DNA from 2 places in the Gracilibacillus thailandensis genome. Region 1 is predicted to be linked to the other one. Evidence: predicted binding sites of a transcription regulator. Region 1 holds the regulator's gene; the other holds the start of a gene.
The links. Region 1 encodes LexA, which represses DNA repair genes until DNA is damaged. Its sites were predicted from a motif close to CGAACATATGTTCG; they were not measured.

Region 1 (15,103 bases):
ATGTCTACATTAAATTTTTGGATTTATGCGGAAGTAGAAATATTGATCTCGAAGTCGCGATTATTTTCAAGATGGAGTTGAATAAAGCTAGATCTTACAATCACGGCAATAAGGAATAGTAATTTGAAGATAAAAAAGACCGCAAGAGCAGTCTTTACAATTTATCTTGATGATTAGTCTTTTTCAACTCATTAGATATTTCAGATAAAATTCTATTCTTTTCTTGCAATGTCTTTATCAAAGTAAGAGCAAACCAAATAATAAAAATAATAGCAGCGATTGATAAAATTATTGGAATTAGAGTTAAAAAAATACCAAAAACATTAATTGAAGTCATTACTTAAATTCACCTCCTATACACTAGGAACATAATAGCATCTTTAACTTTATTTAACAATTATAAATGAGAATGCAGAATTGGTATAAATCAGGATGGAATAGATTTAGCAATGAAAAAGTTTAAAATTCAAATTATAAGCTTTTTATATGAAGAGAGGGAGACTAATTAATCGCAATATGTTATTTTATGGTATAATTTCAGTATGGAAATTATGGTATTGTTAATATATTCCCTTAAACTAACGGTTAAACAAAGGAATAGAAATTGTCAAAATAACAAATTATTTTAGGAGGTCATTATGACGGAAGATTTTTATTGTGATGAAGTATTAAGTGGCAAAACCCAAGTCAATAAAGTGTTAGAAACAGAAAATGTCTTAGCCTATCATCATACGAAACCCTTTTGGCCAGTCCATGTAGTTGCAATACCTAAGAGGCATATACATTCTTTAATTACGTTGAAAGAAAGTGATAACGAGTTATTATTAGAACTATTGGGAGCAATTAAAAAGGTTGCAACGATGGTTACCGAGGAAAATGGTGCATGTAGAGTAATTACCAACTTAGGGGATTATCAGGACTCAAAACATCTACATTGGCATATAGTTTCTGGAGAACCGTTGAGATAGTTATTAAAGTAACAGGGAATGGGGGAAGTTAATAATGTCTGATAAAAAATAGCAGAGAGCTTTTGGAAGATATGGTATCTGTGTAGATATCCATCATGCCTCTGTGAATCACTGCCATTGCTCTACGCCTGTGGTAGGGATTTTTTTATTTATAATTTCATCTGAAGAAATTTTTTATAGCTTCCATTCGTATTCTATGGCCACAATCTTCAGCCAAAAGACACCATACCTATTTTGCTTATACTGGTTGTGCTTTAAACTTCCTTCGTATACATTAAACTCTCTTTTACAGTTATAATGTAACATTTCACCTTATAATAAAACTTTTGATTTTCCATTTACCTATTCCTTTCCAAAAAAATGAAAAGTATTTTTCTAAATAGTTTATTATTAGGGTTTCATTCTACAATAGGTATTTATATCATGGTGAAAATTCCTGCAAAAAAAGTAGCCTTAGCTACCGACTTTCTCATTTAATTCTATTAACTCTTCTTAATATGGACATCGAGGAAGGTAAGGTAATTTACAACCTGATATTCAACGAAGAAAAAAATAGCACCTTCCGAGTAAGGAGGTGCTAATAATTTTATTGCTCCACCAGATGCTCCACATTTGCCCCACTTTTTTGAAAAAAGCTAAATATTTTTAATACATGTCAACTAAAACAAAACGTCCATAATAGAGTATTTATCTCTGATTATTTACGATTCTGCTGATGAATTTCGTAAACCAAAAAGAAGTAAATGCTATGACTATATCGATTAGGAACAGATAAAATTGATTCATTCCTTTATCGAATATTACCAATCCAAAATGGGCTTCTATGCTTCCAAAACCAAATGCAAAGACTGCACTTAAAATTAGAGTATACAAATAGAAGTTTTTCTGATTATTAGTACAATATTGATACACAAGTAAGAAGCCTACTGGAAGCGCGGAAGCTGTCATATTTAGTGCTAGCGGCAATGCTGGTACGAGAAAGTATGGGTGAACAAAATAACCGTAGCTTTCGAGCATAATATCAATATATGCCCAAAGCATATGAGCGGTGTATCCGAAGAAAAACAATTCAAACAACCTTTTTCTATCCACTGTAAAGTAGAGCAAGAATAGGGGGAATAGCAATAAAAAAATTACAACCCAAAATTGCCAAGTCCCCATGTGGGAGTAATTATTCCAATAAGATGATATTATCGAATTTAACTCTTCATGTTTTTCGTATATCTGCTCCCAATATTCCCTGTATGTCATAAAATGCCCTCCTATGCTTATCACAATGTTCGACATCATATTTTAATGTATCCTTAATTGGGACGTTAATACAAGAGGATTTAATTTCTTCCTAAATACCAAATACCCTTGTGAAAAAAATCACAAATATTTAGGGATAAGCAAAAAATTATACTGCACCAGGACTGACAATGAAAATATCTAGGCCATACAATAATGGATCTGTTGCGAGAGTAGCTCCATTATTTATAATAGCTAAAATGGAACTTTTTAATCTTAAAAATAGATAAAAGAGTCATTCTATTGATTTTAAGAATCGTAATTTTGCTAATGTGTTGGTACCGTCCAACCTAGCAAATAAGCTAAAGCATATAAATGAAGTAAGTGGCAAAAACTTGACGGAATTATTACGAGAAGAGTTTGGTGATCAGAGGAGGATAAAGATGGTTAAAATTTATATTGATCCCGGGCATGGTGGTAGAGATTCTGGCGCTACAGGTAATGGACTAAGGGAAAAAGATTTAAATTTAGCAATATCATTGAAAATCAGAGAAAAGTTAAATCATTATCAAGGGGTTACTGTTCGTCTAAGTCGTATTAAAGATAGAACATTATCATTAAGACAACGTACGAATGATTGTGTAGTAGTTAACTCACTTGTAGGAACAAAGTCTGTTCAAAAAGTTGCAGAACTAACATTACCTATAACTGCTTTTGCTGGTTTAGACGTTTTAGATGATCTTGTAGCTGTTGACGTTGTTCCAAATCTAGACGAAGTTACGCAAAATGCTCGTATTATACGAGATAAAGTAGTGAACATCGGTGTTCTTCCAGTTACAATTACGGTTACTATTGCAGGTGTTGATTTACCAGTGACATTGTCAACTTCAATTCCTTTCCAGGAGCACACTGACTTCCCGGGCGCTTGTCCAGAAGATACCTTACAAGAGACTCCACTTGAAGTGGAAGGAATCTTCACTCAACCTGGGGTACCAGTAATAACTGGTCCTGTAGTGGGTGACTTGGTTACAGGTATATTGTTTAAAGTAGTTTTACGAACTAATATAACGGTTACACGACCAGTTATACAAGATGCGCAAGGAAATATTTGTGATGTGAATCCAAATCGTTGTAATAATATTGGAGATGCACCTTCCTTCACATTACCTGCACCAGAAAATGCTAACGGTGGAATAATTCCATTAAGTAATAGCTAATAATCATAGTTAATTGCTCTATGATAACCAAGGATTATGTGAGTTACAATTAATATGTAAGTGTAGCATAAAGAAACCGGACCATATTCTAAATCTATGAAAATACAAGGAGACCCTAGAACTTTTTAAAGTCTGAGTCTCCTTGTACATCCATTTATTACTGGAGAAAAACAAAAAAGAGGTATAGAATATAAGACAATCTACAATGGAAGTATCACTACAATTGTCCTTAGTATACATAATAAGATTATAGTAAACAATAACTTATGGTATTGAAAAAAGAAAAGTGCGACTTATATAAAGTACGCACTTTTTTATTATGACTAACTTATTTAGATACTGCGATACAAGCCGACTACTTTTCCTAAAATACTGACATTATCATAGATTAGCGGATCCATCGTTGCATTTTCAGGTTGCAAGCGAATATGATCTTTTTCTTTAAAGAAACGTTTTACAGTTGCTTCACTGTCTTCTGTCATTGCAACGACAATATCTCCATTTTCTGCTGTGTTTTGTTGTTTGACAATTACCTTGTCTCCATCTAATATTCCTGCTTCAATCATACTGTCTCCCTCAATAATCAATACAAATAATTGTTCGCTTACATGCATTTCATTGTGCGGAATTGGAATATATTCTTCAATATTTTCGACTGCTGTGATAGGAAGACCAGCCGTTACTTTCCCGATAACTGGTGCAAATGTAGCTTCTGTTTGCGGAATTTCCAGTTCTCCATCTTGTGGAAGTACTTCTATCGCTCTTGGTTTAGTAGGGTCACGTCTGATATAACCTTTCTTCTCTAATCTGGCTAGATGACCGTGAACGGTTGAACTTGATGCTAAACCAACTGCTTCTCCAATCTCACGAACAGATGGCGGATATCCTTTTAGCTCTACTTGTTCTTTAATATAAGCTAATATCTCCTCTTGTCGTTTTGATAGATTTGTCATATTTAAATCTCCTTATACGTATTATTTATTAATCAAAGTATAGCATAGTAAGATCAGATTTACAAACATTCGTTCGAGAAAACTGTTGACATGAACATCTGTTCGTGTATAATTAAGATACGAACAAAAGTTCTGTGGAGGGATTTATCATGTTAAAAAATATTTCTAAGATTGACATTTTCTATTTGGTTGCCTTTATACTAGCTATTGTCTTTTTTTATGTTTCAGCAGTAACTAGTTTATAAAATGAAGGAGTAAATTTATGACGAAAGCAATCATTTATTGTCGTGTGAGTACAGAAAAGGAAGCGCAAGAAACTTCTATTAAACGGCAGCAAGAAGAATTGCAATTGTTTGCAAATAAATATAATTTCGAAATCATCAATATAATAGAAGAAAAACAGAGTGGATATGAGATTGAACGAGAAGGTATTTTTGAAATGTTAGAGGAGTTTCAAAGCGGAAAGGCAGATACACTACTCATTCAAGATGAAACAAGACTTGGAAGAGGAAATACAAAGATAGCATTACTTCATCAGTTAAATCGCTTAAATGTCAACATATATACACTTTCACACCATGGTGAGCTACAACTATCCGAAGGCGATTCAATGGTGCTACAAATTGTCTCGATAGTAGAGGAATATCAAAGGAAATTACACAATGCGAAAATTAAAAGAGGGATGAAGAAGGCAGTAAATAATGGATTTAATCCAGCCGAAAATCTTTCTAATCAGCATCTCGCCAAAGGTAGAGAACGAAAAGAATTTCCGATAGAAGAAGTAGTCCGGTTAAAAGGGAATAATTTAACCTTCCAAGAGATCGCGTCGATTTTAAGAGGAATGGGTTACGATGTATCTAAAGCAACTGTGCATCGCCGTTATCAGGAATACCAATCACTTGAAAACTGATTAAATCAAGATTAGAATAAAGAGAGAGTATACGATTCGTGTATACTCTTTTTTCATTGTAAACTAGGATAAATCAACCGTTATTATGGTATAGAAAAGAGGTGTCAAATCTCTATGTTATCAAAGGAAAAAATTGCTCGTATTAATGAATTAGCAAATAAAGCGAAAACAGAAGGTTTATCAGATGAAGAAAAGCAGGAACAAAAATCTTTGCGTGAAGCCTATCTGAAAAATGTTAGAAAGTCATTTAAAAATCATATGAAGGGGATGACTGTTGTTGACCCGAATGGTAATGATGTCACTCCGGAAAAATTAAAACGATTAAAAGAGAAGAAAAAGTAGAGAATTCTACTTTTTCTTCAAAAATTATAAAAGTTTAGCAAAAACTGATATTTCTAAAGAAATTACGCGCTTTTTGTCTTGATATACTTGTCTTTAAATTGATTTCGTTATAGGATTATAAATGTGCGTACATATTTTGCAATTTTGAAAGGGGACAAATGAAAAGATGGCAAATCAAATTGAACAAATGTCTATTAATGCAATAAGAACATTGTCAATAGACGCGATTGAGAAAGCTAATTCTGGTCATCCAGGGTTGCCAATGGGTGCTGCTCCAATGGCATATACGCTTTGGACACAACACATGAATCATAACCCGAAAAGCTCTAAATGGTTTAATCGTGACCGTTTTGTATTATCTGCAGGTCATGGCTCTATGTTATTGTACAGCTTACTTCACTTGTCAGGTTATGATGTAACAATCGATGATCTAAAAGGATTCCGTCAATGGGATTCCAAAACTCCAGGTCATCCAGAAGTACACCATACCGATGGGGTAGAAGCAACGACAGGACCATTAGGTCAAGGTATTGCGATGAGTGTAGGTATGGCAATGGCTGAAAAACACTTAGCAGCTAAATACAATAAAGATAAATTTAATGTAGTAGATCACTATACATTTGCAATTGTTAGTGATGGGGATCTAATGGAAGGTATTTCACATGAGTCTGCATCTCTAGCTGGTCATTTAAAATTAGGTAAGCTTATTGCTTTATATGACTCTAATGATATTTCATTAGATGGTGAGTTAAACAAAGCATTCTCCGAGAATGTAGAAGACCGTTTTAAAGCTTATGGATGGCAAGTAATCCGTGTTGAAGATGGTACGGATACAGAGTCCATTTCACAAGCTATTGCAGATGCAAAAGCAAATACGGATCAACCAACATTAATTGAAGTAAAAACTGTAATCGGCTATGGTTCTCCTAATAAATCTGCTTCAGCTGCGTCACATGGTGCACCACTTGGAGAAGATGAAGTTAAATTAACCAAAGAATTTTATAATTGGGAACATGAAGATTTCCATGTACCTGATGAAGTATATCAGGACTTTAATACGAAAATTGTTGAAAACGGTAAAGCAGTAGAGCGAGAATGGAATGAATTGTTCGATGCTTACAAGAAAGCATACCCTGAATTAGGTCAGGAATTAGATGAGGCTATTAACAATCAATTACCTGAAGGTTGGGATAAAGACTTACCAGTATATGAAGCAGGTAAAGACGAAGCTGCTACTCGTGCTACATCAGGTGAAGTTTTAAATGCTATTGCGAAAACTGTACCTTCATTATTCGGTGGTAGTGCCGACTTAGCAGGTTCTAACAAAACGAATCTAAAAGATGCTGGAGATTTCTCAGCTGCAGAGCCAGACAAACGTAATATCTGGTTTGGTGTACGTGAATTTGCGATGGCAGCTGCGTTAAATGGTATGGCATTACATGGAGGACTTAAAGTATTCGGTGGTACTTTCTTTGTATTCAGTGACTACTTACGTCCAGCTGTTCGTCTGTCTGCTATTCAGAATCTCCCTGTAACATACGTATTAACACACGATTCAATTGCGGTAGGAGAAGACGGACCAACTCACGAACCAGTAGAACAACTAGCTGCGTTTAGAGCTATGCCAAATCTTTCTGTTATTCGCCCAGCAGACGGTAATGAAGTACAAGCTGCATGGCGCTTAGCAATGGAATCTACATCACAGCCAACTGCATTAGTGCTTACTCGTCAAGGACTTCCTACGTTAGAAGGAACTGCTGAAAATGCATACGAAGGTGTGAAAAAAGGTGGTTATGTAGTAAGCCCTGCTTCGAAAGAAACTCCAGATGCGATTCTAGTTGCAACTGGTTCTGAAGTACAACTTGCAGTGAAAGCGCAAAAAGCTTTAAAAGAAGAAGGAAAAGATGTAAGTGTTGTAAGTATTCCTTCATGGGATCGCTTCGACCAACAAGATGTAGCATATAAAGAATCTGTATTACCAAGTGCTGTAACGAAACGAGTTGCTATTGAAATGGCTTCTTCATTAGGCTGGGAGCGTTATGTCGGCCTTGAAGGAAAAATCATTGCAATCGACACATTCGGAGCATCTGCGAATGGAAACAAACTTATTGAAGAATACGGCTTCACTGTAGAAAATGTTGTTAAACACGTAAATGAATTATTTTAATTAAACTAAAATGGGACAGAGGAGCAGGTTCCTCGTCCCATTTTTTTGCCATTAGAAATGTGTTTCAACAAACTTAAATATATAGTAAGTGCGAACGATTATGATATGATATTAAGCTAAAGTTTTTTTGCGTAGACAAATTCACAAGCAAGTGCTTGTATTATTAAAGGACTTTTACTATACTGTATAAGAGACAAGTTGAAGGAGGAACAAAACGAATGAGCACTGTTCTTTGGATTATATTTATCGTGGTTGCTCTTTTAGCCGGGATTGCCCTAGGCTTTTTTATCGCGAGAAAGTATATGATGAACTATTTAAAGAAAAACCCACCCATTAATGAACAAATGTTAAGAACATTAATGATGCAAATGGGCCAAAAACCATCGCAGAAGAAAATCAAGCAAATGATGCGTTCTATGAACAACCAAATGGATAATAAATAACCATAGGTTGTAACATAATTGTCGAATTAGAATCCTTGCTAATAAACAGCAAGGGTTTTATTATATTTATAGAGAAAGAAATTCTATAAAATGATCCTTTGATCAGACGGTTTGATCCCCATTGATCATTAACTAAACTTATCAGGCTGTGAGCGTCTGTTGCTTACTTATGTTAACTTGAAGTAGGGCTTACTGACGTTAGCATCGTGATGAATATTGAGGAGTCTGGAGTGACCAACTTGAATGAAGTAAATATTTTTATTGCATTTGGAGCAGGTTTTTTATCATTTATCTCCCCATGTGTATTACCACTTTATCCAGCATTTCTTTCGTACATTACTGGTATGAGTGTCAATGATATAAAAGAAGAAAAAGCAATGTTTAACTATAAAAGCATTCTACATACTTTATTTTTTCTTTTAGGTTTTTCTAGTATATTTATTCTCCTTGGATTTGCGACAAGTTTCATTGGTGAATTTTTAAATTACTGGGAAAATTTAATTCGTCAAATAGGTGCGATTTTAATTGTCCTTTTTGGTTTAATTATCATTGGAGCTTTAAATTTTGATTTTTTAATGAAAGAAAAAAAAGTACATTTTAAAAACAGACCAGCTGGTTTCGTTGGATCATTTATTATTGGTATGGCATTTTCATTGGGGTGGACTCCGTGTACAGGTCCGATTTTGATGGCAGTCATTTCGCTTGCAGCAACAAACACTGAACTGGGGATACTATTAATGACTGCTTATTCATTAGGTTTTTCTATTCCGTTCTTTATTCTTGCCTTTTTTATTGGTAAAATGAAATGGATAAAAAGAAATTCACAAAAGTTAGTGAAAATCGGTGGCTATGTGATGATTTTTATGGGGTTCTTCTTGTTTTTTGATTTAATGACGAAGCTCACATCATTTCTTGCTGGATTTTTTAACTTTCAAGGATTTTAACAAACAGATAGAGATATACTAACAATATCCGGAGGGGAAGTCTATGGCAAAAACGAATGATTTAATTTTAAAAACAATGACAGTATTAATTGCGTTTATTTTGTTTGGGTTTGCAGTAAATTTATTTTTTGCAGGGCACAATGAACCAGGTGGAGGTTTTATTGGAGGTTTGATGACTGCGGCTGCAATTGTTTTGATGTATATGGCTTATGGTGAGAGAGCCGTTAATAAAGTATTGCCAGTTAATTATCGTACCATGATTGCAATTGGGCTGATTATTGCAATTGCTACAGGAATCGGCTCTTTCCTATTTGGTCAACCATTTCTTAGCCAAACATTTGATTATTTCCACTTTCCTGTTTTCGGAGAGGTGGAGCTGGCAACAGCACTATTATTTGATTTAGGTGTTTATTTAACAGTAATTGGCGTAACCATGACGATTGTCTTAACTATTTCTAGTGATCGATAACATGAAACTCTACTTTCAGGGTAATTAAAAACGCAGCAAGACACGTTTAACGTAGATATTAGCGTGTTTTTGCTGCGTATTTTTTATTCCGGTAATCTTCAGGTGAATATTGAAAGAAAGGTTCATATTGGTTAATATCAATAGATTTTTCTTTCAGTTTCTTGCGTAAAAATTTATGATCTCGTTTAGGAGTTGCCATTATATAGCCTTGAATTAATGTTTCTTGTGTAATTTCCGATTCATTCTTATCAAGAGCCAGTTGGCCAATTTTGCCGGCAATCTTCTGTCTTGCTACATCACGAAACAATTCTGGGACAGGTGATACTAACTCTTCAAGAAAAGCTTTCTCATCATCTCTCCATAGATGTTTAGATTGTTCTATGTAATATTTTTCCCAATCTAAATCAGATTTTCCATCATCTTTAGGCAAACTCTTTAAAAATTTGCGAAACATAAAATATCCACCAATCGCAATCAGACCTAATAAAATAAAAGTCCATATCATGATAAATAGCATAAAGCTAAAGGACATAAAGGTGACACCTGCCATTCAATTTATTATCATTTTATTTTTATGTAAAATATAGTAATATAACTATGAATCGTATATTTAGTCATGATTATTTATATTTCTCATATAATTTACTAGATCGTTGATATTATAGCATGATTAGACTTTTTAACAAAATATTTTTGATGAAAAAAGTTAGGGGGTAAGGCCTTGCTTAATTATGTCGATCAGCCAGATAGCACGAGTGTAAATGACGAAGTGGAAAAAACTATCATGCTTTCGGATTTACCAAAAGAGATACTGAATAAGGTTGAAGCTAATGGATTTGATCTTATAAGTATTAATAATTATTCTGGAAAGATTGAATATATATCGGAATCAGTTAGAAGAGTTTTAGGCTTTAGCAAAGCACAACTAATTGGGAAGTCAGTGTTTCGTTATATCATGCGTGATGATCAGAAATATGTCAGAAAATTTTTTAATGTAAACAGTTCCGAGGAGCAGAAATTTTATATACATATTCGTAATCAAATAGGCAGATTTATTGTGTTTGAAACAATTTTGCAAGTAATTAACTGGAACGGTGAAAAAAAGATTCTGTCCCTTTCTAGAGATATTTCTGATAAAAAACAAGCAGAAGAAATGTTAATACGATCTGAGAAAATGTCAATCGCGGGTCAATTAGCTGCAGGTATAGCTCACGAAATAAGAAATCCTCTTACCTCATTGAAAGGTTTCGTACAGTTATTGCAAGGCGGTATTAGTAGTAAAGATGAGTATTATAAAATCATGATGGATGAAATTGACAAGATAAATACGATCACATCGGAGTTATTGTTTATTTCTAAACCGATGACAGACGATAAAAGCGATGAAAACATAAATAAAATGCTACATGATGTGATAACACTTTTGAAAACACAAGCTAACTTGTATGATATTGATTTAGTATTAGAAGCAGATGATGATGATGACTGTATGGTGTACTGTGATCGTTCTCAAATTAAGCAGGTTTTTATTAATTTAATAAAGAATGCCATTGAGGAAATGACTGACGGTGGCATGATCCATGTTCTAGTCAAAAATGATGGGGAAGAGTGTATGATTGCGATAAAAGATCAAGGTCCAGGAATCCCTAAGCATCTTATTCATAAGCTGAAAGAACCTTTTTTTACAACTAAGAAGAATGGTACTGGTTTAGGGTTAATGATTTCCAACCAAATAATTGATAATCATAGTGGAAGATTAGAGATTGAATCAGAAAATGGCCAAGGAAGTACTTTCAGTATTTACCTTCCTTTTAACGGAAATTGACACTAATATTTGGTATCGAACTCATAGATTGATAGATTTAATCGATTTTTTTGCTGTGAATCATTTTACTTATAAACCGATTTCATTTAAAATAGTATGGTGCATACTATGTTACATAGTATTTAGAGATATGAGAGATCAGATTTCGGTCTAACATTTTTTAAGGGGGTAACTGGGCGAAATGACTAATCAGAATCCATTTCAAGCAAAAAAGCAATTTGATCTGAACGGTAAAAAGTATAACTATTACCAGTTAAAAGCATTAGAAAATGCAGGGATTGGTAAAATCGATCGTTTACCTTTTTCGATTCGTGTTTTATTAGAATCGTTAATTCGTCAACACGATGGACATGTTATTAAAGACGAACACGTTAAGAGTCTAGCAAACTGGGGGAAAGAGAAAGGTGAAGACGTACCATTTAAACCTTCTCGTGTTATTTTGCAAGACTTTACTGGTGTACCAGCAGTAGTTGACCTTGCTTCTCTACGTAAAGCAATGGTAGATATGGGTGGATCACCAGATAAGATTAATCCAGAAGTACCGGTTGATCTTGTAATTGACCACTCTGTACAAGTAGACGAATATGGTACAAAGAATGCTTTACAAGCAAATATGGAATTAGAATTTGAACGTAATGCAGAACGTTACGAATTCTTAAACTGGGCACAAAAAGCTTTTGATAACTATCGTGCAGTTCCACCAGCAACAGGTATCGTACACCAGGTAAATCTTGAGTACCTTGCGAATGTTGTACATGCGGTGGAAAATGAAGACGGAAATGTCGATGCTTTTCCAGATACACTAGTCGGTACTGACTCACATACAACCATGATTAATGGTTTAGGCGTACTAGGTTGGGGTGTTGGTGGTATTGAAGCAGAAGCTGGTATGTTAGGACAGCCTTCTTACTTCCCTGCACCAGAAGTTATCGGTGTGAAATTCACAGGAAGCTTCCCTAATGGTACAACAGCAACTGACTTAGCATTAAAAGTTACACAAGTATTGCGCGAGAAGAAAGTTGTAGGTAAGTTCGTTGAATTCTTTGGACCAGGTCTCCAAGATATGCCATTAGCAGACCGTGCAACAATCTCTAACATGGCGCCAGAATATGGTGCTACATGCGGTTTCTTCCCTGTAGATGAGGAGTCATTAAACTATCTTCGTCTAACTGGTAGAAGTGAAGAGCAAATTGCGCTTGTAGAGAAGTATTGTAAAGAAAACAGCTTGTGGTATTCACCAGATCAACCAGATGCAGAGTTCACTGAACTAGTGGAAATCAATCTGTCTGAACTGGAACCTAACTTATCTGGTCCAAAACGTCCACAAGACTTAATTCCACTATCAGAAATGAAGAAGTCATTTAATGAAGCTATTACAGCTCCAGCTGGAAACCAAGGTTTTGGTCTAGATGCTTCTGAATTTGATAAAGAAGTAGAAATCAATCATCCAAATGGACGTAAATCTGTAATGAAAACAGGTGCGGTTGCAATTGCTGCGATCACATCTTGTACCAATACTTCTAACCCTTACGTTATGCTTGGAGCAGGTTTACTTGCGAAAAAAGCAGTAGAAAAAGGACTCGAAGTACCAGGTTATGTGAAGACTTCCCTTGCACCTGGTTCAAAAGTTGTTACAGGATACCTAGAGGATGCTGGTTTAATGCCATACTTAGATCAATTAGGCTTCAACTTGGTAGGATACGGATGTACAACATGTATCGGTAACTCAGGTCCGTTGCGTGAAGAAATCGAAAAAGCAATTGCTGATAATGATTTAACCGTTTCTTCTGTACTTTCTGGTAACCGTAACTTTGAAGGTCGTATCCACCCGTTAGTGAAAGCTAATTACTTAGCTTCACCGCCATTAGTTGTGGCATATGCTTTAGCAGGAACTGTTGACGTTGACCTTAAGAACGATCCAATTGGTCATGACAAAGATGGTAATGCAGTTTACTTTAATGATATCTGGCCATCTATGGATGAAGTACGTGAACAAGTTGAAAAAGTTGTAACACCAGAAATTTTCCGTGAACAATACAAAAATGTATTTGATTCAAACGAAAAATGGAATGCAATCGAAACAACTGATGAACCATTATATTCTTGGAACGATGACTCTACTTATATTCAAAACCCTCCGTTCTTTGAAGGACTTTCAAAAGAACCTGGTACTGTAGAGGAATTATCCGGCTTACGTGCCATTGGTAAATTTGGTGATTCAGTAACAACTGACCACATTTCACCAGCAGGTGCGATTGCAAAAGATATGCCAGCAGGTAAATACTTGCAGGATAAAAATGTTTCTCCTCGTAACTTTAACTCTTATGGTTCTCGTCGTGGTAACCATGAAGTTATGATGCGCGGTACATTTGCGAACATTCGCATTAAGAACCAATTAGCGCCTGGTACAGAAGGTGGCTTCACAACGTACTGGCCAACTGGCGATGTAATGCCTATCTATGATGCAGCAATGAAATATCAACAAGATGGAACAGGTTTAGTTGTACTTGCTGGTAATGATTATGGTATGGGAAGCTCTCGTGACTGGGCTGCCAAAGGTACAAACCTATTAGGTATTAAAACAGTTATTGCACAGAGCTTTGAACGTATTCACCGTTCCAACTTAGTAATGATGGGTGTGTTACCTCTTCAATTCAAAGAAGGTGACAGCGCAGATTCACTAGGTTTAACTGGTAAAGAAACATATGAAGTACAAATCGATGAGTCTGTTAAGCCTCGTGATGTAGTAAAAGTGAAAGCGACAGACGAAGACGGTAAAGTAACAGAATTTGAAGTAATCGCGCGCTTTGAAAGTGAAGTAGAAGTGGATTACTACCGTCATGGCGGTATCCTTCAAATGGTACTTCGAAACAAACTAGCTTAATAGATTTTAGAAGAAAAGATAGTCCTATGATGGGCTATCTTTTTTGTTGTTGCTTTGATAAGTTTGATTTATTCTACCGTTTATCTTCGTCAATTACAGTCGTTTGCGGCAAAGCAATTAACTAGTGAGAATCAGTATTTTTATTGATTTCTTCAGGAATTTCTCCGACTAAACCAGTGAGCAAGTAAATACATGAAGAACAAAATAATAAATGAATAGGTGAGTGACCAATCAATTTTCTTATATAAATCCATCATACTTAACAATGGCAGACCTACATATGCACCAAATCCACCGAAGATAATTGCTTTTATAAATGGATTAAGTTGAGGCTTAAATTGTAACAATAGCATTGCAAACACAGGTAAAACAGATAATCTGAAGGAAAAGCTGACCGTAGCCAGTGGAATAACTTTTATAGGATAGGCCCATTTTCCATAACTAACACCAAACGCGTCCAAAATTTCAGATATAACCATCATCAATAAACCAGCCGAAAATATACGAGCAGAATTTCTACGGTCACGGAATATTGCCCAGATAATCCAAGGAACAATCATCATAGCTAATGCGACCCACCATTGCCAAGTAAATAAGAAAGCGTTCATAACAGATTCAATAGTTAATTGATTTGTTCAGTCATTTTTTGAGTAGCTTTATCTATTTGATCTAACCCTTCCTGGAAAGTCATTTATAGTCCACCTTCTTTGACTTTATATTCTTAGGATTTTAGTATTTACTACATCTCCTT
Region 2 (15,103 bases), on a different contig from region 1:
TTGTTTTCTTGGTTTGAATTATAAGTTGAATGTGAGATATTTATTTTAGATCACCCTAGTCCTAATTAAAGAAACTTACTAGATGTGCTAATCCCATAAACACTACCCAAACTAAAATAGGTAATCCTAAACTTTTTAGCGCATGACTCCATTTATTCAGATTCTTTCCTCGTATTAAATAATCTGTTATGAAAAATATACCAGCTGCCAGCAAACTATACCAAAGCAAGATTAGCCCAAAAAGAATGTGTAAAATAAACGAGTAATATATTTTTAGATGTTCTCTCGTGCATTTCGCTATTAAACTTGCCACTACATCACTGATGATAGAAGTGATCGTTCCATAGACTAAAATTACAGGAAAACTGTACATCAAGTAAGCTGGTATAGTTATAGTAAAGGCTTCTATATATTCCCCAACCGTTTGCATGCTTCCACCAAATGGAGTAGGTACAAAGATGAATAGAATGATCGGATATAATGATCCGGAAACAGAAGCGACCACTATTTTTCTAGCTATTTGTATTTCTTCTTTCCATGTCATTGTCCATCAGCCTTTTTATTGTCTAGTCTCACACGAGCATTCCATTGCCTTTAACAAACTTAGTATACCATTATCTCCATTAATTGGAAACCTAACTTTTGAAATGCCTGAATAAGGCTAGAATAGTTGAATAGTAATAGATATATTCGTAGAAAAATGCACAAATGTAGGTTTTCAGTATCGTTTTTTGTCATTTCTCTCCTCTTTTTATCCTAATAATACATAAAAATTTTCTATTATATGAAACTTTTTACAGTAAGAATTCGTCTAACATTAATGGGGATATTATGTGCAAAAATCACCAAGACAAATCTTCACTTCCATTTTCCGCAATTATCTTCATCATGACTCAACCATTCATTCAATAAGAAACTAGAACAGGGGGAACGATATGAATTTTTTCAAACGTGGTTTATTAAGTATTACTAGAAGAAAAGGAAAATCTCTAATTTTACTTGCTGTCCTTTTTATTTTAGGAAACGTGATAGCAGGAGCCATCTCCATTTCACAAGCGACAGCTAATGTCGAAGAATCTATTAAAGAACGACTCGGAACAGGTGCAACACTTGAGCTAGATTATGAAGCACTTGATAGTATGGATGAATCAGAAATGATGAATTTCGAGCTTCCAAATTTAAGTGAGGAATTAATTAATCAAATTGGTGAACTTCCTTATGTTAAATACTATGATTATAATATTACTACCTTCTTAGCTTCTGAAGAAATCGAAAGCTATAATCCCATGATGGAAGAAGCAGAAGGAGAAGTCGAAATGGAAGGGATGGGACCTCAATTTCAACTAAAAGGGGTCAATTATGCCCCACTACTTGATATTGAAGAAGGTAAAAGTGAACTTGTCGATGGACGTGTCTTCACAGATGAAGAGATTGAAAATGGAACGCCTGTAGCCATTATTTCTAAAAAACTAGCAGAATTAAATAATATTCAGGTTGGAGATACTTTTTCCTTATCAAACCAAATATATGAATTTAGTGAATCAGGCGAACAAAAAGTTACAGACTCTCGAGATGTACCACTAGAATTAATTGGTATTTTTGAACCTAAAACCGTAAATAGTGATTCTGAAAACCAAGAAGAATCCGATTTCATGGATATGAATTTTCAAAACACAATCTATGTAGCCAATGCACTTGTTTCACAAGAAATAGAATTTGCAGTTGGTGATATGCCAGAATATGAAGATCGTTATGTACCATTCTTTGTCTTAAATAAACCAGAAGATGCAGAAGCTTTTGAAGAGGAAGTAATTCCATTACTACCAGAACTATTTATAGTTAGACACGCAACAGATTCTTATGATTCGATTGCTTCACCGATGGAATCTATGTCCAATTTATCTAAGTATGTATTGATTGCTTCGGTCATCATGACCATTCTTATTATTGGGTTAGTTGTCTTGCTGTTCCTTAGAGATCGTAAGCGTGAGTTAGGTATTTACTTATCACTAGGGGAGTCACGTATCCGAGTAGTTGGACAAATCATTACAGAAGTATTGATTATTTCCATTATAGGAATGACACTATCTTTATTTACCGGGAATCTATTAGCGCAAACCGTTTCTGATTCTTTAATTGATAATAACAATAATCAAAATGAAGAAGGAATCTATTACACAGAGATGCAAACAAATCTTACAACAGAAGATGTAATAGACGCTTATGAAGTGAGCTTAACAGGAGACTTTATTTTACTATTTTATGCCGTTGGAATTATTACGATTCTTCTATCAACCGTAATTCCTTTAATTTATATTATTCGATTAAATCCTAAAAAAATAATGATGTAAGAGGAGGTTAAACAGATGATCTTAGAAGCAAAAGACTTGAATTATTACTACCAAGACGGTGAAAGTCGTCGTTTTGTCTTAAAGAATACTAATGTTTCCTTTGACAAAGGAAAATTTTACACGATATTAGGACAATCCGGCTCTGGAAAAACGACGCTGTTGTCTTTACTTAGTGCAATGGATACGCCGCACAACGGAGAAGTTGTTTTCGACGGAAGAAACATTCTAGAAATTGGCCATGATAATTATCGCAGAAATAAAGTTGGTATTATTTTTCAAAGCTACAACCTGATACCTACCTTTACCGCTGTTGAGAATGTATTAGTTTCTATGTCCATTACCGAAAATGAATTACCAGATGATCACAAAACTGTTGCATATAATTTGTTAGATTATATTGGCATTTCCCAAGATAAAGCAAATCGTACGGTTAATAAACTGTCAGGTGGAGAGCAGCAGCGTGTGGCCATTGCACGGGCGCTATCTACTAACGTTGAACTGATTCTTGCTGATGAGCCTACCGGAAATTTAGATGAAGAAATGGAACAGGAAATCATCAATATTTTTAAGAAATTGGCGCATGAGCATGAAAAGTGTGTGATTATGGTTACGCACTCCAATGATATTGCGGAACAGTCTGACCAAACATTTTATTTAAAGAAAGGCGTCTTGAATACCAATGAGTGATTTTCTTTCTAATTTTGACAAAGATAATTACGATAAACTGCCTAAAGAAAAAAAAGAGCCACCAACTAGTAATGAGAAACCGGACCAAGAGCTGCCTAAAGAAGAATCGTTTCCTACTGAGCAAAAAAGCGTGAGAAATTCTCCACGTGACAACCATGAACATATTGAAATCGATCCAGATTACCAATGGAAGAAACGCAAGAAATTAATCATTTATATTGCTCTTGGAGTTCTTGCATTATTGTTAATTGCCTTCTTATACTACAGCATTCGCTATGTCGATATGGAGGATTTTGTTGGCGGGCCAGTTGCCGATGCAAGAGCATGGGCAGATGAGAACGATATGGAGATAGAATTAACGCAGGAACACAGTATGGAATATGATGCCAATCATATTATCGAACAAGGCATAGCAAAAGGAAAAAAGGTTAAAAAAGGATCAACGATTACCCTAACCAGTAGCATTGGTGCAGATCCAGAAGAGCATATTGAATTACCTGAATTTTCCGAAATGACTAGAAGCGAAGTCGAAGCTTGGAAGGAAGAAAACAGAGCAGAAAACTTACAAATTGTTACCGAATTCAGTGATGAAGTGGAAGAAGGAGAATTCACCCGCTTCGTTATAAGAGATGAAGATATAAGTGAAGAAGAGTATCGACGCCAAGATAATGCCAGTGTTTATTTCTCCAAAGGGGAAGAAGTCTTTGAAGAAGATATAGAAGTACCTGATTTTGTTAATAAAGGCAAACAAGAAGTAGAGCAATGGGCTGATACCAACGAAATTGAAATAACCTACAACGAAGAAGCATCCAATGACATTGAAGCTGGATTAGTTAGTAAGCAAAATATTGATCCGGAAACAATGATTGCCAAAAAGGACGAAATGGAAGTCACGATTTCACTTGGAAAATCTGTTGAAGTACCAAATTTTGCGTCGCTCTCCATGGAAGAGGCGGCAAGCTTTGAAGGTCTATCCGTAACAGTGAGACAACGATTCCATAATAAAGTAAAGTACGGAAATTTAATCGCCCAGTCTATCGAACCAGGAACAGAATTAACCGATCAAGATAATAAAAGTATTACTGTCACTTATTCAGAGGGCAAACCATATTTAAGAGATTACCGTGGACAATTAGAAGGAGATTTACCACGTTTGTTCTATGAGGACTATCAATCCAAAGGAGCAGATATCTCTTACATAGTTAAATATGTCGATGCACCTGAAGTGAAGGGTACAATTGTCGGTATGAGCAACTTTAATTCCTTTGTTTCCATGGACTACACCGTAGAAATTCGCGTGAGCAACAATAAAGACGCTGATCCTGGATCCTTTGACAGCCCAGGTGGAAATGAAGCACCTGAAGAAATCGAAGAAGAGTTAAGTCCGCAAACAGAGGAACCAGCAGAAGAACAGATCGAGAAATAAGAAAAGCGCAGAGCGCCCGTTTAGAAACGTAGCGACTTCAGCATCAACTGAGATAAAGGAATCACGGTGAGTTTACGAACCGATGATGACTTATCGTAGGGCGATTCGTGAAGTCGCCTAGTTTTTGGCGCTCGGAGCTAGACATCTGCGCAAATTTTATATTTTCTTATCCTATAAAACAATCTCCTGATAGTTTGTGAATCTACTATCAGGAGATTTTATAAGATTAATGAATTATCAGCAAAAAAATTACTAAGATCTATCCTTGGAAAAAGCTATCATATTCCATCCTCTTCGCTGTTTCCGCTGCAACGTTTCTTCCATAAATAACGTTTCTTCCATAAATACGCGAGATAAGATAAAAAGACATATCAATCCCTGCCGAGATCCCTCCAGAAGTAATAACCTTTCCCTCATCTATGAACTTTACATTACGCTGAACAGCTACTAATGGAAACTCCTTTGCCAATCTGTCTTGGTCCATCCAATGTGTCGTTGCCTTCCTTCCATTTAATAATCCTGCTTTAGCTAAGAGTAATGCTCCTGTGCATACAGATGCGATACATTCGACTTGTGAGTATTGCTGATTAATCCACTCAATCAGGTTAGAATTATTTATTTCAATTTCTTCTGCACCGTAACCTCCTGGCACAACCAAAACATCTAATGCAGGATGATGATGAAAATTATAATCCGGGATCACCTTCAGACCATTTCTGGCTTTAATCATTTCTCCATCTTCTGAAATAGTGATCACGTTAAAAGCCTTTGTTTCTAAATCCGTTTTCGTTGTTAATGAAAAAACTTCAAATGGACCTGCAAAATCCAATACCTCTACTTCATTAAATAGTAAAATACCAACTGTACGTTGTGACATATTTTTCTCCACTCTTTCCGGTATCATGTATAAATTAAATTAGTTTGGAAGACTCTTGTTTCCCATATCCATGAACAAAATAGTTGATTAGATAGAACTTTGTACTATATCAACTTCTTCATAATATTCCTCCAGAAACTTCTCGATTTGCTGATTCATTTTTGCTAGATATTCTTCTGAAGGAAAATGTCCCATTTCATAACTTTTAAATGCGACTAGATTAGGAATAATCTCTTTTGCTCTATGATGTATTTTGCTTTCGGGAAAGTAGACATCCTTTGTCCCAGCTATCACTAAGGTAGGAGCATTATAGTTTACTAACTCTTCCTTTTCTGTCAGCTTCGGCATGTTCTGTTCTAGCTTTACATATTTCATCACATCGCCGATCAACTCTACATCGATTTCTTTCATGCTGTTATCCGACATTACATTTGTCATTTTTTGGAGATGTTTGTTAGATGAGGTGATATGGAAACAAATAAGCGGGTATAATATATCCCTTATCATTTGCCATTTAGAACCGAGTTTTAATCCAGCTGGTGCAACTAAAATAGCAGATGCTATCTTGTCAGGTATAAAAGTAGCTAATCTTAGTATTATCCCACCACCATAAGACGGGCCAATAAATGCACTTTTGGAGATTTGATAGTGATTCATTAATTCCTCAATCCAATGGGCAAAACTCTGATCCTTTGCAGATACTCTTTTTTCTGCACTAAATCCTGGATGACCAACTGTATCTGGGGCATAAATTCGATATTGCTCTGCTAATGGAGAAAACCATGAAAGCGTCATGGGATTAATACAGTTACCACCTTGAAGAATAATAACAGGCTGAGCATTTTCTGGACCAGCTACAAGTATATGGGTTGTGCCAAAGCTTGTATCGACATATTCACGTTCTACATCGAAAGGGAGATTGTCCAAATACTTTTCGTACTTCTCAGTTATTATTCGTTTGCCTTCTTTACTCTTATAGATAGTTGTCATCTTACACCTCTCTTTTATCCAATCGGAAATTGATAACCTTTATATTCAAATTTTTTAGTGAATCCTAACTTCTCAGCAACCGCAACAGATGGACTATTCTCTACCATGCAATCCCAATATGGTATTTCATTTTTCTCGAAACATTCTTGCACAAAAAGATGAGCAGCCTTTTGTGCTAACTTTTGGCCTTGATGCTCTTCTACTGTTTCGATATTTATGCACTGAAGTTTGTTAGCCACAAAACCAGAAAAACAAATACTGACGATCTGATGAGCATAAACCATACAATAACCAATACCTATTTCAAAAAAACGTGAAGATGAAGTCCAAAACTCTGAAAGATTGCTGTGTAAGAATTCCATATTTTCAATCGCATTATTTTCATAAAGTTCCTTATCTATTTTCAGCATTTGATATTGGTGATCCATGATTGGCTCTTTGTCTGCTCTATAATTCGCTTGAGAGAGCTGATATACTCGCTGATTCCAACTTTCTAATTTTCGGTGCTTAAAGATGTTTTCTATTACAGGGTTCCATTCCGGATGATGTGCTATTATTTCTAGATCATTCAAGCCTTGCATTTTTGCTTCGGGGAAAATATTTTTCTCTATGAAGTGGTCTAATTGTTTTCTAAACACCACGTTTTCCTCATTACCTAATAAAAAAAAATCCATCATTATTCCCAAGCCACATCAATGCAGCATCAGGAGATTCTGGGTTGTCTACAAAGATACGCCCTGGATTATTGCCCAGAATGACAGCTTCCACTTCCATATGCCCATCTTTATTTATCAAATGCTTACACCTATTATAATCGCTCATTTTTAATTCAGAGATCATTGCTATATCTCCTTCCCCATTATGATTTCCCCCTTTTATCCCCACCATATTATACCATGAAATTCCACCAAAAAACTCAATCCATTCATCAACAGTTGTGGATTGAGTTCCTTATTAAAGCGCTTTCCTTTATTTAGTTTATAAATTGGAAGTTAAGCTCTGACATCGGCCAATAACGGATATCTACTTTTCCTACCACTGTTTCTTCTTTCACGAAACCAATCGCTCTGCTGTCATAGCTTTTCGTTCGGTTGTCCCCTAATACAAACAAATTCCCTTCTGGTACGACTTCTTCACCGGTTATTTCTTCTAAAGTAAAATCTTCTGTAAGTACTTTATTCGGTTCCCGATATGGATCCAAATATGGTTCATCAATTGCTTCTCCATTGATATATAACCTATCATCTTGATAAGCAATATGATCACCAGGTTTTCCGATTACCCTTTTCACATAATCTTCCTTATCATTGGCGTGGAAAACAATGACATCAAAACGGTTGATATCCTTTAAATCATATACTATCTTATTGACCATTAATAAATTTCCATCATGCAGTGTTGGTTCCATCGACTTACCATTTACAACATAACTTGCAAATAAATAAGATCGAAAAAAGAATGCCAACACCAATGCAATAACAACAATTCGCACAATTGACCAAATACGTTTCTTATCCATATACCTTCCCTCCAAAGGGACTCTCTTTATTAACTAATTTACCCCCTTTTGGAAGATTCTAATCCTTTTTACCTCCACTTTTTTCCTTAGCTCTTTTTTGCAGGCGTTGCTCTATATATTTACCTACGATCCAGAGTATGGAGATTCCTATTGCTAATACTATGGTTTTAACAGGATTTTGTGCAAAGGAGACTATACTATCTCCAATGAAGGATAAGGTTAAGATCATGACACCTTTTCCTAATAATACTGCCAATACAAATTGGTAAAAGCTTACTCCTGATATCGCAGCTACTAAATTAATCACGGCAGAAGGGGAAAATGGAAAACAAAGTAAAAGAAATAATGGCCCAAACCCATGACGTTCCAACCAATTGGTTACCTTTTTCACCTGTTTATTTCTGCTAATCCACTGCAATAGCCGAATATGTTTGAAACGACGAACCAACATAAATACTGCTATTGCCCCTGAACTGGCCCCTGTCCATGACAAAATAAACCCTTCCAATAACCCATATGCCGCTGCATTTGTCATCACAAATACGATAACCGGCAAAAAAGGAAGAAATGCTTCAATAAATGGGAGTAAAAAGCCTGGAATGGGGCCTAAGCTTTCATAGCTTTGCAATAAGAAGTTTACTAACTGCCCAAACTCATTTGCTTCGACTAGATCTTTTATCTCTTCCACATCAATATTATCTAAATTACTTATATTATATGTAATCATACCTTGTTTAACTCCTTCAACTGACCAAAAAAATGAGTTATTTTCATTTTAATATTTTTTTCGCTGTTTTCCTAATCTTTCACATAAATCCTTGAATTTCTATTTGATTTTTTTACAATTTTGTTGCATTTTTTAGCGGTTCGGGTATATAATAGAACAAACGTTCCCTTGGAGGTGGAAATGGAAAATGAGATATTTAAACGAACAAGAGTGGAAATTAGCATCACGTTTTCTATTTTTATCAATGGCCTTAAAGGTTATTAAACATGATTTACAAAAAATGAACCAACTATCCCCTTTTAAGATAAATGAACCATATATTGCGCTGTTGGAAAAGATGGAAAAAAACGCAACCGAAGAACGAAGAAAATTACGCAAACAAATGTATCAGGAGAAAATTAAAGTCGTTGCAGCAGAAAAAAATGATTCATTCACATCTTACCTATTCCTCTGCAAAGGAAAAGAGGAAAAACGGAATTACTTTAATCCAGCTATTCGTAAAAAAGTCGAACTGATCTTAGAGGAATTACTTGCACATGCTTATGAATCAACGTCTTCCTCGAAAGAAGAAGTAAAGCTGTAATTTTTTAAGAAAATAGTGAACTTTTCATCTCCGTTCATGGTATAACTAGTAAAGGAGATGATTAAAAATGCAATTAGGTTGGTTGATTAGCTTGATTGTTGCATTGATATTAGGTAATGTATTTGCAATAATCATTGCTACATTGAATAAAAAAGTAGTAAAGGATCACCAGAAGAAAGTTGATTTCAAAAAATCAGATATATACTTTTACTGGACGAGATGGGATTATGTCACGATTATATGTGCTGCCTATGCATTTATCTGCATTATTGGATTAGCTACCTGCTTATTTATGGGTCAAACAATCGATGATAATTGGTTGCAATTTTTCCTTCACCAAGCATTCATGTTTTCTATGCTCTCATCAATATGGTTTATTACGCGCTTAGCATATGTATTTAAAGGAATTAAAGAGCGGTGGTCTGATGAGTTTAAATGATAATATTCAAGTGGAAGAGTTATTTACCACTTACCATCAACAAATTTATCAGTTCACCTACCGCTACACGCAAGATGAAGGGTTAAGTTATGATATTGTCCAGGATACATTTATCAAATTCCAAAAATATCAAACGAACTTTGATCCGTCTAAGTCCCATATTCGCACTTTTTTATTCAGAATTGCTTACCAGTTAACGATGACGAAACTAAAAAGACGGAACAAGTTCAAAAAGCTACTCCCTTTTTTATATGAACCGAACCAAGAAGAACCAGTATCACTAGAAGAAAAGATTACGATTCGCACTACCTTACAACACCTACCACCTGAACAAAGAGCTGTAATTATTTTTACTTATTATCATGATTTAAGTCAAAAAGAGATTGCTGCTATTTTACAAATTCCTATTGGGACAGTAAAATCAAGACTACACAGTTCATTAAAAAAGCTAAAAGACCTATTGGAGGTTGATGATGATGAATAAACACGATATTTCCGAGGAATTAAAACAAAAATTAGATAAATTTGAAGTAGATGTACCAGATATTCCATTGAAAAAATCATTATCACAACGGATCGCCAACTGGCTTTATGCGCCAGCGAAAAATCCGGTAGATCTTATCTCCAAGCAATGGACACCATTAACAATTGCTTTGCTTCCTATGATCATATTACTTTGTTCCATCCCCTTACTATTTATTTAGCGAATAAACCTATAAACCCAATAAGGCAAGAGCCTTATTGGGTTTATTCTAGCCACCATCATCTTATCTCTTTTTATGCCATTTCGATTCCGCAATATGCTGAGAAGCCTCGAGGATGTCTTCCATTTTATTACTAAGTAAGTAGCGATACTGAGCAGTACGGTACAATTGATTGATCATCGTAGCATAAGAAACTTCTAACACCAAGTCCCGCCCATTTTTAAAAACGACCCGTGTTGAGTGTTGCTCTATTTTTTCTATTTCGAGAACGTGTGAATGCGCAATCCATGTACAAGCTTTTCTTAAGGGGGATTCCACAGGAAAAAAATACATGCCACTTATCCTGTCAATCGCAATTGGTGGTTTATGCGTGATGCCACTTAACATTCTTGATCCTTCAATCAACCCTTTTAAACTAATACCAAACGCTTTACAAGTAACATCCATCACTTGTTGTGTACTAAATGTCGTTTCATAATCATCTACTTCTTCATACTCAATCACACGTGTTAAAAACCTCCCATCTCCTTCATAGCCGACCACTGCTAATGTCTTTGGACTGATTTCCCGAACCTTCTCCATTAAAATTTCCATTTCATTTCCTCCTTTAAATTATTCCACTATAATGTAGCAATTTTTGATAAAATTGGATATAAAATAACGAAAAATAGCCCGAAATTTCGAGTTAGACTATCAATCTAGCAGAAATTTGCTATAATTTGCTTAAAAGAGGCAACTGAGTGGTCATTTTCAACAAAATTTTTGCAAAAAAATGAGGTGAAATAATTGTGGTTTAAGAAAAAGAAAAAAGAAACAAAAAAATTCCCTACAAAAGACATATCATTAGAAGAAGTCCGATCCGCTATTCATGAGTACAGCAGAGACTTACCTCCAAATATTCCATTGAAAATATTGATCAAGGACGACTTATCGCTAGACTATACTTTACTAGCTCCGATTTTGAAGGCGATTCCATCCAAAGAATACTATATGTCAAAAGAAACCTATGACTTATTTGAGGAAGAAGATAAGCATATTGCACAAGCTTTGGATCAAGTCCAGCAAGCAGTCGATCAATATATCGCACAAAAAAAGGAATTACCGATTATTGATCATGATCCCTATCGCAGAGTGAACTTTTTTAAACTAGAACAACTTAACTTAATCAGCGAACGACCAGAAATGGATTTTTATATTACGGACCAAGAACAGTTAGTTACGACGATAAAGCCTAAGTAAAGGGGTATGTCCTTGACAAGATCAGCTAATGAAACAAGACAACAAGCTACTTTCAATGATACCGATATTCAGGAGGAACTGGTATGCTTACTGTTCCATTGATCATTTTCATATTCCCTATCATATCTATTATACTTGGGGTCGTTGGTTACTTGATACTTAAGAACCTCACTGCACCTATTATTCTAGTGATATTGCTTGGAATCATAGCTGCCCTTTTATGGTTTAACAGATCATTCGGTTTCTGGATTTTCATCTATGGATTTTTGGCATTTGTAGGTGCTTTCTTAACTAAAATGGTAACTACCAAAATGAAAAGGAGGAAGCCTTTATCATGAAGGCTTCTTTTTACTTTTTAAAAAGTTTTCTTATATTTTGAAACTATTTAAATCTCGCTTTCGTCCAATGTGCGAAAGTAAGATAAATGAGAGAAGAGTGGTGTCATGACAGAACTGGAAAAAGAACAATTATTAGAAGAAACCATGATAAACTACGGTGATGATTTAGTACGGTTAGCGTTCCAATATGTGAAAGATAAAGAGCTAGCTAAAGACATGGTTCAGAACACCTTTGTAAAGTGTTATAAAAACCTTGAGCAATTCAGAAATGAGGCTTCCATTAAAACATGGTTATATCGGATTGCTATCAATGAATGTAAGGATCATCTCAGGAGCTGGCATAACCGAAAAGTACAAGCAAAAAACTTTGTGGAAAATACGCTGACGATATTCTCAGCTGAAAGTAAGGTAATGGAAGCAGAGGAACAAAATGAAATTAAAGACTGTATTTTTTCACTGCCAAAAAAGTATCGAGAGGTGATTTTTCTTTATTACTACAAATCTTTCACATTAGAAGAAATAGCAATCATTACAGAAGTTAACCTTAACACGGTGAAAACTAGATTAACTCGGGCAAAACAGCGGTTAAAAGTTATAATGAAGGAGGAAAATATTTATGGCAAGTAAATTCGAGAAAGAATTATCCTCTTATTTAGATCAGGAAGATTTAACGTTTACAAAAGATGATAGGAAAAAAACATTCAACAAAATTCATAGCCAAACAACAACACAACATCATAATAAAAGTAGTTTCACACGTCCAATAGTGCCGATCATGGCAACTATAGCAGTTTTCATATTGGCTATTGCGTTAATCCCATCTTTTATTCTTAACGAAAAACAAAATTCAGATGCAGACAAAAGTATCACATCAGCAGAAGAAGGCAATGGGGATTCTGTTTTATTGCTAATGGGTGAGGATGCAGATAGACGCAGAAATCCTTTTAATCTTCTGCTTACCTTTAATTTCGATAAGGAAAGTGTAAAAGTAGTTTCCCTTCCCCGTGATTTACATGTTGACAGGTATAATGCTGAAGGAGAAAAATTCGAAAAAACAAAGTTATTACATGTTGGAGCTCATGATAATGATCCAGCGGCGAGCGTGAAAACTGTATCTCATTATTTAGATATTCCGATTGATTATTATGCTTTGATGCCAATGGAAGAAATAATTCAATTATTAGGAATTGATGATAAAAATAAAATATATGAAATCGAAGAACAAAATAGTCTTGCCAATTTATTAGAGAAGGATCAAAAGTTTCCTGAATTAATGGAGCTTATTTCTCACCATCAAACAAATCTAACTGAAGATATTTTCAATCAAATGGAAAAGAAATCAAACCAATATGATGTAATTCAGTTGGAAGAAGGATTAAACAATATCTTTGAAGATGAGATTTACTATGTTGAATTAGAACCAAGCTTCTTAGAAAAACTAAAGAATGATTTACAGAACCATATAGATAAGTAACTGAGAAAAGCGAACCGGTGATGACTGATCGGAGGGCGATTCGTGAAGTCGCGCCATAGTTTTTGGGCGCTCCGAGCTAGACACCTGCGCAAATTTTATACTTTCTTACAAAAAAGTCTTGTGTTTCCCCACAAGACTTTTACTATTGTTTTTCTTTCTTCACGATTACCACTATTAATTAATATTTTTCTCGCTCCATGTTTCTCAGCCCACTCTTCACTGGTTACAAGTAATTGTCTTCCAATTCCTTGTCCTTGAAATTTCTTATCAACAATAAATACACCAACTTGAACAAAAGTCCCGTCGTGTTCATAGAAATGTTGCAGAGATACCCCTAGTAGCCCAACAATAATATTCTGTTCCTCTACCACGAAAGTTTGATATTTAGGTAGTGTTTGAATGGTAGCCATTCTTTGCTGAAACTGATCTTCTGTCGTAGGATAGCCTAATTGTTTCATTAAAGGTAGAATTTGTGGAACATCACTGATTTTGAAATGCCTGATAAGCATGATATACCTCCAACCTTGCTTGCGTTAGTTATGTTTTCTTTTTAATGTAATTACTATCGCAATTATTACAGCGATAGCAATAATAGCAACTACACTTATGATAACAGTTTGTATAAGTGGATATACATCTCGTTTATCTGCCTGAAATTCACCTTTTCGTACTGCTTTTTTATACTCGCCTTCACTAATTTCAACTGCAATAGCTTCCTCTGTACTTACTCCGTGTATGGAATAATATTTGGTTCCCTTTGGATAAGCATTGGAGAAATTTCCAGAGTACGTCTCCATATCTGAATACCTTGTTACTTCCCCTATCTCTTCAACAATATTTGTAATAGATTCATCCACCACTTCATAGGTATGATCATCCCAAACAACAAAAGGATACGCCCATGAAGTAGCAAAAACCATGTTCGTAGACAAAAAGACTCCCATAGTTATCATGAACAAAACACGAAGAAACTGTTTCATAACGGGCTCCTTTATTTGGAGATTTATACGGTTATTTTAACATTCATTTCTAAATAATGGTATATGCATTAATTGACAAATTGTATACAAATGTATACAATCAACAAAAAAGAAGGGGAGATGACCAATGAACAGTGACAAATCAGATCATATTCATTTTAAAAAAAGGGGGGCTAAGACATTTCGTCGTGGGAAGGCTCTCGCTTTTTTAGAACGCTTAAAACTAAAGCGCTCGACTATTCAACAACAATTGGAGCAACCCGAATTTCAATCCATCCAACAAATATTAGTAGGTGAATTAAAGGCAATTGATATGATGATGGAAGAATTTAAACAGCTGTTTGAATTAGTTGAAACAGAAACGCACAACAAAAAGGGATGTGAACAGAATGAAGAAAATTAATCAGTATATTGACTCCGTTTTTAATCCGCAAGATAATTTACTGGAAGATGTAATTACCTCCATCAAGGAAAATGGAATGCCTAATATTTCTGTATCAGCTTCTTCTGGAAAATTTTTAACGATGTTAGTATCGATTTCAGGTGCTAAACAAGTGCTAGAAATTGGGGCACTTGGTGGATATAGTGGGATATGTCTTGCAAGAGGTTTTGGACCAAATGGCTCGCTCACCTCTTTAGAATTAGAGGAGAAATATGCAAAGTTAGCGGAAAGTAACCTCGCTAAAGCAGGTTTCAAAGACCAGGTTACATACTTAACAGGTCCTGCTTTAAAAAGTCTTGAAAAGCTGGAAGCTGAAAATAAACGATT

Region 2: the regulator LexA is predicted to act here: its motif matches at 8,731-8,744, upstream of GH715_RS02975 (YhjD family protein).

What each region holds. Positions count from the first base shown of each region.
Region 1 is NZ_WJID01000007.1:15,511-30,613, reverse strand. It holds gene GH715_RS03305 (hypothetical protein) at 155-337, opposite strand; gene GH715_RS03300 (HIT domain-containing protein) at 639-968, shown strand; gene GH715_RS03295 (hypothetical protein) at 1,656-2,219, opposite strand; gene GH715_RS21740 (N-acetylmuramoyl-L-alanine amidase family protein) at 2,642-3,415, shown strand; gene lexA (transcriptional repressor LexA) at 3,748-4,368, opposite strand; gene GH715_RS03280 (YneB family resolvase-like protein) at 4,631-5,278, shown strand; gene GH715_RS03275 (DUF896 domain-containing protein) at 5,393-5,620, shown strand; gene tkt (transketolase) at 5,787-7,787, shown strand; gene GH715_RS03265 (YneF family protein) at 8,006-8,230, shown strand; gene GH715_RS03260 (cytochrome c biogenesis CcdA family protein) at 8,470-9,174, shown strand; gene GH715_RS03255 (Na(+)/H(+) antiporter subunit B) at 9,218-9,643, shown strand; gene GH715_RS03250 (DUF2621 family protein) at 9,702-10,175, opposite strand; gene GH715_RS03245 (ATP-binding protein) at 10,365-11,468, shown strand; gene acnA (aconitate hydratase AcnA) at 11,650-14,352, shown strand; gene GH715_RS03235 (CBO0543 family protein) at 14,505-14,960, opposite strand.
Region 2 is NZ_WJID01000006.1:35,989-51,091, forward strand. It holds gene GH715_RS02930 (hypothetical protein) at 62-544, opposite strand; gene GH715_RS02935 (ABC transporter permease) at 936-2,351, shown strand; gene GH715_RS02940 (ABC transporter ATP-binding protein) at 2,367-3,038, shown strand; gene GH715_RS02945 (PASTA domain-containing protein) at 3,031-4,464, shown strand; gene GH715_RS02950 (DJ-1/PfpI family protein) at 4,724-5,341, opposite strand; gene GH715_RS02955 (alpha/beta fold hydrolase) at 5,429-6,331, opposite strand; partial or broken gene GH715_RS02960 (GNAT family N-acetyltransferase) at 6,346-7,171, opposite strand; gene lepB (signal peptidase I) at 7,305-7,850, opposite strand; gene GH715_RS02970 (TVP38/TMEM64 family protein) at 7,909-8,577, opposite strand; gene GH715_RS02975 (YhjD family protein) at 8,765-9,160, shown strand; gene GH715_RS02980 (hypothetical protein) at 9,228-9,599, shown strand; gene GH715_RS02985 (RNA polymerase sigma factor) at 9,586-10,083, shown strand; gene GH715_RS02990 (hypothetical protein) at 10,073-10,303, shown strand; gene GH715_RS02995 (competence protein ComK) at 10,367-10,897, opposite strand; gene GH715_RS03000 (DUF3939 domain-containing protein) at 11,090-11,542, shown strand; gene GH715_RS21915 (DUF2651 family protein) at 11,626-11,880, shown strand; gene GH715_RS03010 (sigma-70 family RNA polymerase sigma factor) at 11,986-12,507, shown strand; gene GH715_RS03015 (LCP family glycopolymer transferase) at 12,497-13,354, shown strand; gene GH715_RS03020 (GNAT family N-acetyltransferase) at 13,450-13,863, opposite strand; gene GH715_RS03025 (hypothetical protein) at 13,888-14,334, opposite strand; gene GH715_RS03030 (hypothetical protein) at 14,462-14,737, shown strand; gene GH715_RS03035 (O-methyltransferase) at 14,724-15,103, shown strand, end outside.